DNA from 4 places in the Paenibacillus sp. FSL H8-0317 genome. Region 4 is predicted to be linked to each of the others. Evidence: a T-box and tRNA genes for the amino acid it is inferred to sense, from the RefSeq annotation. Region 4 holds a T-box; the other regions hold tRNA genes.
What was found. The T-box of region 4 lies ahead of leuS (leucine--tRNA ligase). A T-box ahead of a tRNA ligase gene usually reads a tRNA of that ligase, here a tRNA-Leu.

Region 1 (3,477 bases), 2.9 Mb from region 4:
TCTATGATGCCAGAACCGATGTTTTAACAGGCATGAACAATCGCAGAACCTTCGAAGAAGTCATTCAGGAATGGATTCAGGATGAGGTGCCGTTCTCCATTATTGTTCTGGATATCGACCGCTTCAAGTCCATTAATGATACATTCGGGCATCATGCTGGGGATGAAGTATTGAAACACATTGCCAATATCATTCAATTGTCTGTTCGACCAGAAGATGTCTGTGCCCGGTTTGGTGGAGAGGAATTTGTAGTCTTGTTAAGAAATTCCGAGTCTAACGTGGCTTTTGAGATTGCTGAACGTATCCGAATAACGGTCGAAGAAAGCGTATTGCCTATAGATCGTTCCGTCACCATCTCGGCTGGAATTGCTGAATATCCGAAGCACTCCACAACATCCACAGAACTGTTTCACTTGGCGGATAATGCATTGTATCAAGCGAAGGAAGAGGGACGTAACCGAACAGTTACGATTCAGACGGTTATTAAATAAGCAAGCAAAGAAGCTGTCCCCTAAGAATAAGGGACAGCTTCTTTTGTGTATTATACCTCTTGTGAGGATCTGGCCAGAACCTCATTTGTATACGTTTCTCCCCAATCTCGCATGCTGAAGATAATCGGCCGTAACGTCTCACCAAATGGTGTGAGGGAATACTCCACTTTAGGTGGGATCTGGGGATATATTTCACGATGAACAATTCCGCTGCCTTCCAACTCTCGAAGTTGCAGGGTGAGCATACGCTGGGTGATGTCAGGAAACAATTTTCGGATCTCGTTAAATCTCAAAGGACCGGAGAATAAATGATACAAAATGGCACCTTTCCACTTGCCTCCGATCACACTAAGGGTAACTTCTACGGAACAGCCGTATGGCGCGGGACATAGCTTGGTTGCGTCCTTTTTCATTATAAGTACACCTCCACTTTACGGTGATTTTCTATAGTATCTATTTGGGTGGTTACATTATATAAAGTACGTATGGTACATGAAAGAGCATATCACTTATAATTCAGATTATAAACCCTAATTCTAGGCGAAGGCAGATGCGATGATGTCTATAAGATAAAAAAGAGCCCCGGTTTCAGGCTCCTCTCTGGATGTATAAAATATGATGATGAGCGTATATCCGCTACTTCAGTGACGCTAGAATGGTGTCACATAGAGCCATCGTTGCAATATTATCCTTGGCGCTGGAATGTGGGACAGTCTGATTCTGGCAACACGCGATAAAGTGCACCATTTCACCAACAAACCCGCGTAGATAAAGGTCGCGATAAGCTCCTGACATGGGAGATCCGGAAGGTGTATATACGGTATCTTGCTCTTCGAGAGATTTCCAGGGAAGGTTGGTCGAGCTTCGGGATTGATGAACAGTAAGTGTGTTGATCTCTTCAACTGACGCAAATCCGTTGTCGAAGGTGACGAGTACACTTTCACTCTCCCGTGACCAAGCACTCATGCCGGTAAAATAAGCGCTGCCTACGACGTTATTCTCAAATACAAGGGAAATGCTTTGATTAATGTGTTCCCCATCCTTCACAGTTGTGCCTGTAACCCGTATTACTTCCCCGAATAAGTAACGCATCAGATCGACCATATGAATGGCAGCGAGCTTCATGAACTGTTCCTCATCCTTGCAAAATGGAGTACTGTCTACAGCGAATTTCATCTGGAATGAACGTACCTTACCTAGCGAACCACTATCAATGAGCTCCTTCAGCTTTATGTATACGGGGGCATAACGTTTCATAAAACCGACCATGACAACGACTTCAGCCTGCTGAGCAGCTTCTGCTGCATTCCATCCGAGTGGCTTATCCACGTATACATTCTTACCAGCCCGAATACATTCAAGGACAAGAGCGGTCTGATCTACAGGCTGGGCGACCACAACGACTCCGTCACAGATTTCCTGCTGCAACATAAGCTGAGCATTGTCATACGCTTTTCCGTTGCTGCCAAATCGCAGCAGAGCTGCTTCAGAGCGTTGCATACTCCGTGTGGCAATGGCCTGGATCCGCGCTCCGGCTTCAACAACAGAAGTGTAAATATTCGTGGATGCATGAAACCCGGCACCGATAAAGCACAGATGGGTTGTTTTCAAGGTGGATCTCTCCTTCATTTTTGCATTCGTATGGTTGAATATTTGTTTTATTGCTACGATAGGGTATTTGAAGTTGAGAAAAAAGGACATATGTCCTTTTTTTGAATGTATAAAAAAGAAGTTGCATTTTTATTTTGGAGCATGTATACTCTGAATTACGGTAAAACAAGGAATTGCTTCACCGGAACGCTTTTCATCGATGGATTAGGAGATACATATTATGCGGTCGTGGCGGAATTGGCAGACGCGCACGGTTCAGGTCCGTGTGGGCTAACCCCCGTGGAGGTTCGAGTCCTCTCGACCGCATCTAACAAAAAAGGTTCGTGAGTTGCTCTAGGGCAATTCACGAACCTTTTTTTATTTTGTGGATCATTCGTGTGAAGCCTACATTTTGCTACCAGCATGCCAATGCTAATGTTGCCGCTGGCGCAGAATGACTGCCGTGATGACCCCGGCAATGGCTCCTGCAATACCAAATAGCGTAACACTGGCAACCACTTCAACCGACTGGAGACGAAACAAAAAAGCGATACCGCTGCCAAAAGTGGTTCCGGCGAGAAATCCGAGCGAAATTCCTAATTCTTTCGTTAATTTCATTGCTTCACCTACTTGGAAATGTGAGATATGGATTTGCAAATATTGGGTACAGGCAGTAAAGTGTGATCAGGAAAATCATCACATTTTATTTCCTTTTTTATCTTGTGGTTTTAACCCGTTAATTATGCATGATATCTCATATGGGAGGGTAAGAGCGAATGAATATGAACGAACGAATTGCAGCATGGAATGAGGAAGCACAGCAGTGTGCTTGCGGTCATCAACACCGGATGGTGGATATGCTGATTCATCTGGAACCTGGGGCCATTCAGAGGTTACCGGGTTATTTGTCTGAGCAAGGATATCGTCAGGTGACAGTTGTTTATGATCGACATACGTTTCGGGCCGCTGGATCTGATGTGCTGAGTAGTATTCGCGAAGCTGGAATGCATGTGGATGAGATCTCTATACCGGAGAATCGTACGGGTGATATCATTGCGGATGAAGCAGCTATTGTACAGGTCATGTTGGGTGTGAGACTCGAAAGTCAGGCTGTAATTGCGGTGGGTTCAGGTACCATTCATGATCTGGTGAGATTTGTTTGTTCCAAAATGAACAAGCCCTTTCTGTCGATACCGACAGCGGCTTCAGTGGATGGGTTTACCTCTGCGGGTGCACCCTTAATTGTAAGCGGCATCAAACAAACATTTCAGGCTGTTCCGCCTGAGGCTATCTTTGCCGATCTGGATATTCTGGAGCAAGCCCCCCAAGTGATGACAGCTGCCGGATTCGGAGATATGCTTGGTAAATATACTTCACTTGCAGACTGGATTGTTTC
Region 2 (3,477 bases), 2.8 Mb from region 4:
TGTAACTATTTGAAACTATATTGCATAAATGCGTAATTGTCAAACCTATTTAAAACCCTTCGTAATACCTCAATGTTAGCGGAATTAAGGTTTTTATATGAAAGAAGGGATCAAGTTTGGGTATCATTCATGACAAAAACGTCATTATTGATTCGTTTAAGACGAATTTGGATAAATAAATAGGTTTGTCATGAGTTAAAAGAACTATCCCGTTATGTAGAATTAGAGAGATTATATTCATTAAGTTGCATATATTGACAAAAATCGATTTTTTGCATATTATCTGATTATCCAATCCACATATTGGATTAAAATTGATTTTATTATGTGATAAATACAAATAAAGGAGGTTTGGGGACGCGTATCATAGGTAAGTAAAAGTGGAAGATTTATAAAAACGAACATAGGAGAGTGTTACATTTGAAAGCGAAGAAAATAATTACTTTTGTCCTGGCATGCACGATGGTGTTCTCGGCAGTTGGAATGGCAGTTCTCCCTGTAGGGACGGTATCTGCTGCGGATGCATCGGGTACTACAGCGAGTATTTCTGATATTTTGAAGAACCAGCTGCCGGATGGAGGTTGGAGAAAAGATTATAAACAGACAAGTGGAGAGTGGGCGAAGTCCACGATCGACAACAAGGCTACATACTCAGAAATTAGAAGATTGGCGAAGGAATTTAAAAAGACGAATGATCCGCGTTACTCCACAGCTGCAATCAAAGGAATTAACTTTTTGATCAACATGCAGTATTCAAACGGCGGATGGCCACAAGTTTACCAAAGCTCCGGATATCACAAGCACATCACTTACAATGATGATGCCATGATTAATGTAATGATCATGTTGGATGAAGTAGCGACACGTAAAGGTGATTTCTCGTTTATCGACAGCACTCTTGCTAACCGCAGTAAAAACTCAGTTGCCAAAGGTGTAGATGCAATTCTGAATACACAGGTTGTTTCAGGCGGTAAGCTGACAGCATGGGGACAACAACATGATTCCAGTTCTCTTAAACCGGCAAGCGCAAGAATCTATGAAGTACCATCACTGACGGCTGGAGAGAGTGTAACGATTGTTAAATTCCTGAAAACCAGACCTGCTACCGCTAAAATTACGGCATCCATTAAGGGAGCTGAAGCATGGTTTAACAAAGTGAAGATTACGGGTTACAAGTATGAAAGAGCAAACGGAGACAGCAAAATTATCGCTGATTCCAAAGCTGCACCGATCTGGGCTCGTTTCTACGAAGTGGGAACGGATAAACCGATCTTTATTGGTCGTGACGGGGTCGTTAAATACAAACTAAGTGATATTGATAAAGAAAGAAGAGGCGGTTATGCTTGGTACGGTAACTGGCCTTCCAAGCTGTAATTTGTATTATGTTTCCGTTATAATGAACCAAACTATTAGCAGTTAAAGGTAAAGCCCGAATCGAAATGGACGTCTGTTTCGATTCGGGCTTTATTGTAATTATTTTCATTGTTGACATGATAGATTCCACATGATATATTATTTCTTGTCGCCGATATTGATCACGGAGATACAATATGCGGTCGTGGCGGAATTGGCAGACGCGCACGGTTCAGGTCCGTGTGGGCTAACCCCCCGTGGAGGTTCGAGTCCTCTCGACCGCATCTAATAAAAATACTCCTTAAGCTAACGCTTAAGGAGTATTTTTTTGCATTTTTTGATATAACACTAACTTTAGACTCGAGTATCCAAGAGGTTAGTGCTTAGCTGCACGTTCAGCAAATGTCTTCCATCAGCCATACGGAACGTTTATTGTGCTGCGGTAACATTAACGCTATCAATATTCGGTCCTTCCGATCCAGTGGTAACCACTTTCAATGTATTGGTCCCCGTGTTCATGGGGACCTGTATTGTTTTTTCAACCCAAGTGGACCAGCTTCCCGTAGCTGGAAAGGGCTCGTTGCTGATGACTTTGGTTCCGTTCACAAAAATGTCGAGGTTCCGAGTGCCGCTTTCCAGCGCATAACGAAACTTTACGTTTTTGGTACTTGTTGTAGTGTTATTAATGCCGTTCCATTGAATGGCCGAACCAGTCATCGCATTGAAGTTAACATACCCGGAGCCAGTGTAACCGGGGTAGATTGTTTCAATGGCAGCTTCCGTAAGTGAGGTTCCGGTCTCTGCTTCATACGTAGTGCCACTGCCTGTATTCCCGCCGCTATTACCGCCAGTAACGTTGGCAACAAACGTTGTTACGCTCTGAGGTGGGAGCTGTGCCGTGAAGGCTCCATTGGATACAGTAAGCGGGGTTCCGCTTGCCAAGTTTCGACCGCTGTCTGTAATCCATGAGGACACAGTGGAGGCATTACCATTCTGCAGAACGAATTTTTGGCTTGTGGCTGAAGTTCCACGGTTAATTGCCACAACGACGACTTTGTTATCACCTTTATAGGCTGAGACAAATGTGTTCGTATCCGGATTTTTCGTTGCATCGACTCGCAGGTAGCCTGGACGAACGAATTTAGAGAAATGAGCCATATTATACCCGCGTTTGCTTATGGTACCGTCCTCTTTCATCGGACCATACTGTCTGCGGATGTACCACCACACATAGGCCTGGAAATCACCTTCTACCATGGCATTGTGCATGTGATAGGAAACGTCTAATGCTTCAGGCCAGCGGTCTGCTGAGTTGTTATCACTGTTCGGAACATACACCTCAGTCATCCACAGTTCTTTACCGGCTCCTTTTTGCTTAAAGAGAGGGTAGGCAAAATTCGAAATCTGTGTTCCATACGTATGCGCTCCCAGAATGTCCATGTTGGCAAGCGCCTGCGGATCATTCAGGATTGGGTCTGATATGTTCTTTAAGTACTGGAAGGATTCAGGCGCCATGACTTTGGTACCTTGAATGGACCCGGCATTTTCTTTCATGAATCGAAGGATCTCTTGTGGAGTCCACCAGGTCCAGTCATGAGCATAATCCGGTTCATTTTGCACAGAAATGGAATATAAATCTACGCCGTTATTTTTCATGTAGGTTACAAAGTCGTTCAGATGTTGCGCATAGGCGGCATATTTGTCGTATTTCAGGCGTTTGGCATTTGTGTCTCCATTGTGGTTGAACGTTTCAACCATGCTGCTTGGAGGATTCCATGGGGATGCAAATACGATAGCACCCTTTTCGATAGCCCGTTTGGCTGTGGCAACTTCACGGTACCAGTTATTAGAATCTGGATCGACGTAAATCCTGAGAATGGAGAAGCCTAACTGATTCTGATCATTACCAAAAGCAGTTTCACGTTGAGCGGGAGTCAGATCACCAATCCAGGCAGGAAGGTTAATGCCTCCAAAGCCCTTGATTAGCTGTTTTTCCGAGGACAAATTAATGTTGGCATCGCTGGCTGCTGACACATTTGTCGGGGTTAACATCAAAGGCAGAGCTGTTAAACAGGCCAAAAGAACATTAATCGTCTTTTTTAGTTTGAATTTCACTACTTTCAT
Region 3 (3,477 bases), 3.5 Mb from region 4:
TACGGAGTCTGCGCTCTTCCCCTGCACTGTTGGTTAGAACGGCAAACGGCATTTTTTTGTACATCAGCAATTTAATAAATTTGCGTCCTGCTTCATTTGGAGCAGTCACTAAGATCATCTCAGTATCCATCATTCGTTCCTCCCTTGGCGTGAAAAGACAACAAAAAAGAAGCGTGGGGGACCAAGGCCTCCCGAACGCTTCTTAAATAATCCATGGCGAAAACACCATGAACCAGCGTACGGCTTGTTGCCTCTCCCTTTAACGCTTACGAGGTTAGCTGACGGATTCGGGCGCGAGAGTCGCCCTATTTCCGGCTGTCACCGGAAAATTCACCCCATGAATGCCACTGTCCTGGACAGCGCATTCTGTTGGTTCCCCCGTTTCCCATTCATCAATGAATGGAAACTCAGCGATTAAAACATCGTTCGTATATCTTAAGGATAAGATCGAGCGATATTATCGTTTGTTTCGTTTTTCAGGTACAATTTAGTTTAAATTGAAATTACGTTATGAATCATACACCCGCGCCATGTCGGTGTAAAGTCCGCCCAGATCACCGAATCGGCAGATTTTTGCCAATTCCCATCCGTAATAACGCTTACAACAAAGTTATACTCCATCTATCTCTTCAAGGCTATCTAATTCTCACTCTGGCGTAAATCACTTCCCAATTCATTCACGTATTCTGCACAACTTGCCTGTTTTGATTCTTTTAACACCACATTAGTTTTGCAATATTTAATTGTAACCAATATAATAGAAGATATAAGAGTAAATAAATGGAGGCGATTTAGATGACAGTCTACGATTACAAAGTGAATACACTTCGCGGTCAAGAAGTTGAAATGTCCGACTACCGTGACAAAGTGTTACTGATTGTGAATACGGCAAGCTCATGCGGCCTTACCCCTCAATTCAAAGGTCTGCAAGAACTGCAAGACAAGTTTCAAGATGCTCCATTTGAAGTGCTTGGTTTCCCAAGCAACCAGTTTGCACAGGAAAAAGGATCTTCCGACGATATTGCCGAGTTCTGTCAGATGAATTATGGCGTGAGTTTCCCCATGTTTGAGAAAATTGATGTGAACGGCTCAAGCGCTCACCCTCTTTTCCAACACCTTAGCACAGAAGCTCCTGGCCTGCTCGGCTCCAAAGCAATTAAATGGAATTTCACCAAATTCCTTGTGGATCAGAACGGACAGGTAATCAAACGTTATGCTCCCAAAACAACACCGGACAAGATTGAAGAAGATATCAAGAACTTGCTGCAAAAATAATACATTGGCCACCCGTAGCCGGAAGGTAGAGCACCATTGCCCCGGTAATGGATGGCCTTTTTTTTCTCAACTCTGATGTCAAACTGTTCAAAAAGACAAAAAAAAGAAGCCTTCCATTAATGGAAAGCTTCTTTTTAATCGTTCATATGATGCGGTCGAGAGGACTCGAACCTCCACGGGCATACGCCCACTACCCCCTCAAGATAGCGTGTCTGCCATTCCACCACGACCGCATGTCGTAAATAATCGGCAACAGAATTGATTATACCGGGTCCAGAACCAAAAGTAAAGTATTTTTTAATACTACTTTTTCAGCTAGGCAATTTCATCAAAAATCGCATAATCTCGTCATCTTTACCCATGAACTGCATATCATTAGATTTGATCCCCTCTTTTCCGGCTTGAGCTGATCTTATTGATTCATTTATATATAGTCCTTCCTTATATATAGTCCACCCTGCACTTCACCATATAAATAACACAACAAGTTATATAAAATAACACAATATTAAATCCCAGATTTAATTCATTAATTTTCACGGATTCTATTGACAAAAAGCGGACATTTATGGGATGATAACTATCATATAATTCGGATTTTTAAACACAAAGCAAACAAAAAGGAATGTAAATGTCACTTTAAGTGACATTTAACGAACACAGGAGGCGAATGATTGTGAACCGTGGGAATAAGCTGCTCGATTATGTCAAACTGCTTGATTCCTCTATTCAGGTTGGAGGGTTCACCCATTCCTTCGGCATGGATATCCATATCAGGGAGGGTACCATTCGTAATGCTGAAGATCTCGAATCATTCATGCGTTGTCAGTTGCATCCCAGCATTGTTCGTCTTGAAGGTATGGCCATTAAAGGCATCTATACCGCAGCAGATCACAAGGATACATGGCGGATAGCTCTGATCGACAAGCTCGTCCATGTTCAGCGAACCCCTGGAGATCTCAGAGAACAAGCTGCCGCGATGGGTAAACGATTGATCAGACTCGCACGCGCTCTGCACCCCTGGATTGAATTCAGCCAGCTCGAACAGATCTTTGCCAAATACGATTCGGTTGGCTGCCTCTCCACTGTTCACGCCTGGATTAACCACCACCTCGATATCCCGGTCGAGGAGGCGGTCCTTGGTTACCTGCATTCAGCCATGAATGCCTGCATAACCGAAGCCTCCAAAGTCATCCCCCTGAACAATGATACAACCAAGGATCTGATGGTCCGCCTGGCCACAGATCTGGAGAATGAATGGAAGACCGTCAGCGCCTCGGCTGCGGATGGACTGGCACAGCCAACCTCGATGTCCATGAAATCGTTTTTCCCCAGTTTCCATATGCTTGGAGCTGGACTTCATGCCTACAGGGCCTAATCCTCTTCCTCCTCATACCTGCTCCCCTTCATTCAGACAAACTAAAAAACACGCGGCAACCTCCTTGCCGACGTGTTTTTTGTCATTTTATTTGTTTTATTTACGTATTTACGCCATTTATCATCACAAAATACACTTTTTTCCGTCTTTTTTAATTGTTAGATGACGAATTTACGTATATAATGAAACATACAGCTCGCATTTCTATATATTCTACATGAAGAAAGGGCGGCTGAATACTACATTCTAACCAGGGGTGAACCCTTTTGAACAAGAAAAAACCAGTTACTCCGTTCGGATGGGCCATCAAACGACGGCTAACCGAACTTCAAGTGGACCAGAAGACTTTTTGCGAACAGCATGGCATCCCACCCTATCGTTTATCCAATCTCATTCACGGCACACGCAAAGCAACCCGATTCAGGCACCTGGTCGCTGATATTTTGGATATTCCAGATGAACTGAGATAAGATTTCTGCCAAAGGAGGGTCTCATCCATGAGACATGTTACATCCGATCTGGAGAGGCTGTCGTTCCAGTCCATACGTCACCAGCTCATCATCGTTGATCACAATTGGATTATCCAAAGTTGTAACCGTGCCTGGCAACAGGGACTCGGTCAATGCTCACCAAACCCGGATATACACAGTAGTCATAGACATTACCTGCACCTGACGGAAGCCTGGGCAAAACGAAGCAAGAACGCTAACATGGCACTTGTCGCACAGAATTTGAAAGAACGCGGAATACCCTTTAATCGAAATCATACATATGACATCTGCGTGTATACTGTATACAACGAAAAGAGGTGGTTTCGTGTAGAA
Region 4 (3,477 bases):
CTGGACCAGGATCGCTGTGAGATTGAACATCATCTTAGTATTTTTTCGCGTGTGGATGACGGTAGCAAGGATATGTATCAGCGGTTTGAAGAAGTTCATGTCCAGCGTGCATATAATCCGGACTGGATGAAGCTGGAGTTGTCCAAGGCAGGTTTTAGAGACGTGAAGGTATATGCGGATTTTGAATGGAAAGAGGCCGGAGACAGCGCTCAGCGCTTGTTCTACGTGGCGGTGAAGTAAGAGCCAATAATGAGAACTGTCCTTATGTATGGTGCATAAGGGCAGTTTTTTGTTTGATTTTCCATGGAGAATGAATAGCAATAGTATTAAATAGGGTAAAGGAATGCAAGAAAAGACATAACGACGTGACAAAAAGTATTGCCAGTTAAAGTAAAGGAGGCGATAATAGTCGGATAGAAAGCGTTTTCTGAGGAAATAAATCAAATGTCAATGTGAGGTGTAGAAATGGAAAGTACATATAAAACAAGACTTACGTCAGAACAGTTGAATGCCATAATAGAGCAGCATTTCTCTGCAAGTATAGAGGACTACAAGGAAATGGTGGATGGCTGGGCCAATCATGCATATCTCATCACACTGAGTGACGCACAGCGAGTGGTACTGAAAATTGCACCGTCGGCTTCGACAAATCTGATGCGCTGTGAGCAGGATCTCATGATTGCCGAAGTTGAGGCACTGCGCCTCATCACGGAGCTACAGGATGTTCCTGTACCGCAAGTGTTGGCCTATGATGATTCGTTAACTATGGCTTCAGCGCATTATTTTATCATGGAGTACATGTCTGGAACACCCTATAATCAGGTCAAGGATCAATATTCTGCGGAAGAGCAGGAGGCCATTGAACACCAGCTCGGTTGGTACAATCGTCGGATTAATGAGATCAGAGGCGAGAAGTTTGGATATTTCTCGGAGGAAAAACAGCGATATTCCACATGGAAAGAAGCATTTATGAATCTGATGGATGATATTCTTACCGACGGGGAAGAAGCTGAAATCACATTTTCGATCGATTACCCTGAATTGAGACGTTTGATTGAAGAAAAATCGGATGTGCTGGACGATGTCAAAGAACCTGTGCTTGTCAGTTGGGATCTGTGGGATGGCAATGTTCTGGTAGACAAAAGTCGCATCACAGCGATTATTGATTTTGAACGTTCTCTGTGGGCAGATCCTCTGATGGAGCATTACTTTAGTCATTTTAACTATACTCCCGGATTCGTGAAGGGATATGGGCATGCGATTACCACTGAAAGTGAATTGAAAAGAAGAAGTCTCTATGACTTGTACTTTGATCTGGTGCTGCGCATTGAGTGCGCTTATCGTCAATATGATAATCAGGAACATGTGAATTGGACCATTCATAATCTGGAGGAAGGCATTGAGCGTTTTCGGATATCCTGAACAGCAACGAGTGTTATGAACGGTACGAACCATAAACTTCAAGATGGCGATTATAACGTGTAATATTGACTTTGGGCTTGCTTTTTTGTATAATGGTCCCGATATTGTATACATATTTCGATGATAAGGATCAGTAGTAATTCCTGTACATAACAGAGAGCCGGCGGTTGGTGCAAGCCGGTTGACAGTGATTTGCGAACTCGCCTTGGAGAAATGCGGTGATTACACCATTCTGTTTAACCTGCTTGTATAAAACTTGGGTTCAGGAATGGAAATCCGCATCGGTTAACCGCCGTTACAGGTCCAAAGGGAGTGGATGACGAAGCACGTTCGTCCGCTAACTAGGGTGGTACCACGGGAATTCAACCTCTCGTCCCTAGCGCTGCAAACGCTACGGGATGCTGAGGTTTTTTTGTTGCAATTAAAGCTAACGCGAATAACCTGAAGGAGGAACAATAGATGAGTGAAAATAACCAGCCGAAACACGGCTATCAGCCACAAGTCATGGAAAAAAGTTGGCAGCAATACTGGGATGCAAATAAAACGTTTAAAACGGGTGAGGACCCTGCTAAACCGAAATTTTATGCACTGGATATGTTCCCTTATCCATCCGGTTCAGGTCTGCACGTAGGTCACCCGGAAGGATATACGGCAACGGATATCGTTTCCCGCTACAAACGTATGCGCGGTTACAATGTATTACACCCAATGGGTTGGGATGCTTTCGGTCTGCCTGCTGAGCAGCATGCACTGGATACAGGTGAACATCCACGAGATATTACATTCCGTAATATTGACAATTTCCGTCGCCAGATCAAATCGCTTGGTTTCTCCTATGACTGGGATCGTGAGATCAGCACAACGGACCCTGAATACTATAAATGGACGCAATGGATCTTTATCCAACTGTATAATAAAGGCCTCGCTTATGTGGATGAAGTAGCAGTTAACTGGTGTGAAGCACTTGGAACGGTACTGGCTAATGAAGAGGTTATTGATGGCAAGAGTGAACGTGGTGGACACCCGGTTGTACGTAAACCGATGCGTCAGTGGGTCCTGAGAATTACCGAGTATGCAGAGCGTCTGTTGGAAGACCTGGAAGAGCTGGACTGGTCTGAAAGCATCAAGGATATGCAGCGCAACTGGATCGGTAAATCGACAGGTGCAGAAGTTGTATTTGCCATTGAGGGTCGCGAGGAAGTCATCAAGGTGTTCACTACCCGTGCGGACACATTGTTCGGTGCGAGCTTTGCAGTACTTGCTCCAGAACATGAATTGGTAGAAGCAATTACAACCGATGACCAACGTGAAGCGATTCAGGCTTATCAGGAGCAGGCTTCTCGTAAGAGTGATCTGGAACGTACAGATTTGGCCAAAGACAAAACAGGTGTATTCACTGGCGCTTATGCAATCAACCCTGTTAATGGTGCAAAACTGCCGATCTGGATTGCTGATTACGTTCTTGCAGGTTACGGTACAGGTGCGGTTATGGCAGTTCCGGGTCATGATGCACGTGACTGGGAATTTGCGAAGCAGTTCGGTCTAGATATCATTGAAGTTATTCAAGGTGGAGACGTTACACAAGAGGCATATTCGGGTGATGGCGCGCATGTGAATTCCGATTTCTTAAATGGACTGAATAATGAAGAAGCGGTTGCCAAGATGATTGCTTGGCTGGAAGAGAACGGTAAAGGACAAGGGAAAGTAACCTATCGTCTGCGCGATTGGCTGTTCAGCCGTCAGCGTTACTGGGGTGAGCCAATCCCGATTCTGCATCTGGAAGACGGAACGATGAAGACCGTACCGGAGGATCAACTTCCACTGCTGCTGCCTGATATCGACCAGATCAAACCTTCGGGTACAGGAGAATCACCACTGGCGAATGTTACGGAGTGGGTGAATACGGTAGATCCGGAAACGGGAATGAAGGCACGTCGTGAAACCAACACCATGCCACAATGGGCGGGTAGCTGCTGGTACTACCTGCGCTTTATCGATCCGCACAATGACAAGGAACTGATCTCCAAGGAGAAACAGCAGCAGTGGCTGCCAGTT

Region 1: it has a tRNA-Leu gene. The T-box ahead of leuS (leucine--tRNA ligase) is inferred to sense a tRNA for this amino acid. The anticodon was not compared.
Region 2: it has a tRNA-Leu gene. The T-box ahead of leuS (leucine--tRNA ligase) is inferred to sense a tRNA for this amino acid. The anticodon was not compared.
Region 3: it has a tRNA-Leu gene. The T-box ahead of leuS (leucine--tRNA ligase) is inferred to sense a tRNA for this amino acid. The anticodon was not compared.

Annotation. Positions count from the first base shown of each region.
Region 1 covers NZ_CP150294.1:2,290,214-2,293,690, forward strand. The annotation lists gene MHB43_RS10805 (diguanylate cyclase) at 1-491, shown strand, start outside; gene MHB43_RS10810 (helix-turn-helix domain-containing protein) at 542-904, opposite strand; gene MHB43_RS10815 (Gfo/Idh/MocA family protein) at 1,128-2,102, opposite strand; tRNA gene MHB43_RS10820 (tRNA-Leu) at 2,325-2,408, shown strand; gene MHB43_RS10825 (hypothetical protein) at 2,514-2,699, opposite strand; gene MHB43_RS10830 (sn-glycerol-1-phosphate dehydrogenase) at 2,858-3,477, shown strand, end outside.
Region 2 covers NZ_CP150294.1:2,377,418-2,380,894, forward strand. The annotation lists gene pelA (pectate lyase) at 412-1,374, shown strand; tRNA gene MHB43_RS11275 (tRNA-Leu) at 1,553-1,637, shown strand; gene MHB43_RS11280 (carbohydrate-binding protein) at 1,783-3,477, opposite strand.
Region 3 covers NZ_CP150294.1:1,622,764-1,626,240, reverse strand. The annotation lists gene MHB43_RS07320 (hypothetical protein) at 1-133, opposite strand, end outside; cyclic di-AMP (ydaO/yuaA leader) riboswitch at 249-423, opposite strand; gene MHB43_RS07315 (glutathione peroxidase) at 796-1,275, shown strand; tRNA gene MHB43_RS07310 (tRNA-Leu) at 1,426-1,508, opposite strand; gene MHB43_RS07305 (urease accessory protein UreF) at 1,952-2,653, shown strand; gene MHB43_RS07300 (hypothetical protein) at 2,920-3,123, shown strand; gene MHB43_RS07295 (hypothetical protein) at 3,151-3,477, shown strand, end outside.
Region 4 covers NZ_CP150294.1:5,151,030-5,154,506, reverse strand. The annotation lists gene MHB43_RS23105 (class I SAM-dependent DNA methyltransferase) at 1-240, shown strand, start outside; gene MHB43_RS23100 (phosphotransferase family protein) at 466-1,422, shown strand; T-box leader at 1,534-1,803, shown strand; gene leuS (leucine--tRNA ligase) at 1,882-3,477, shown strand, end outside.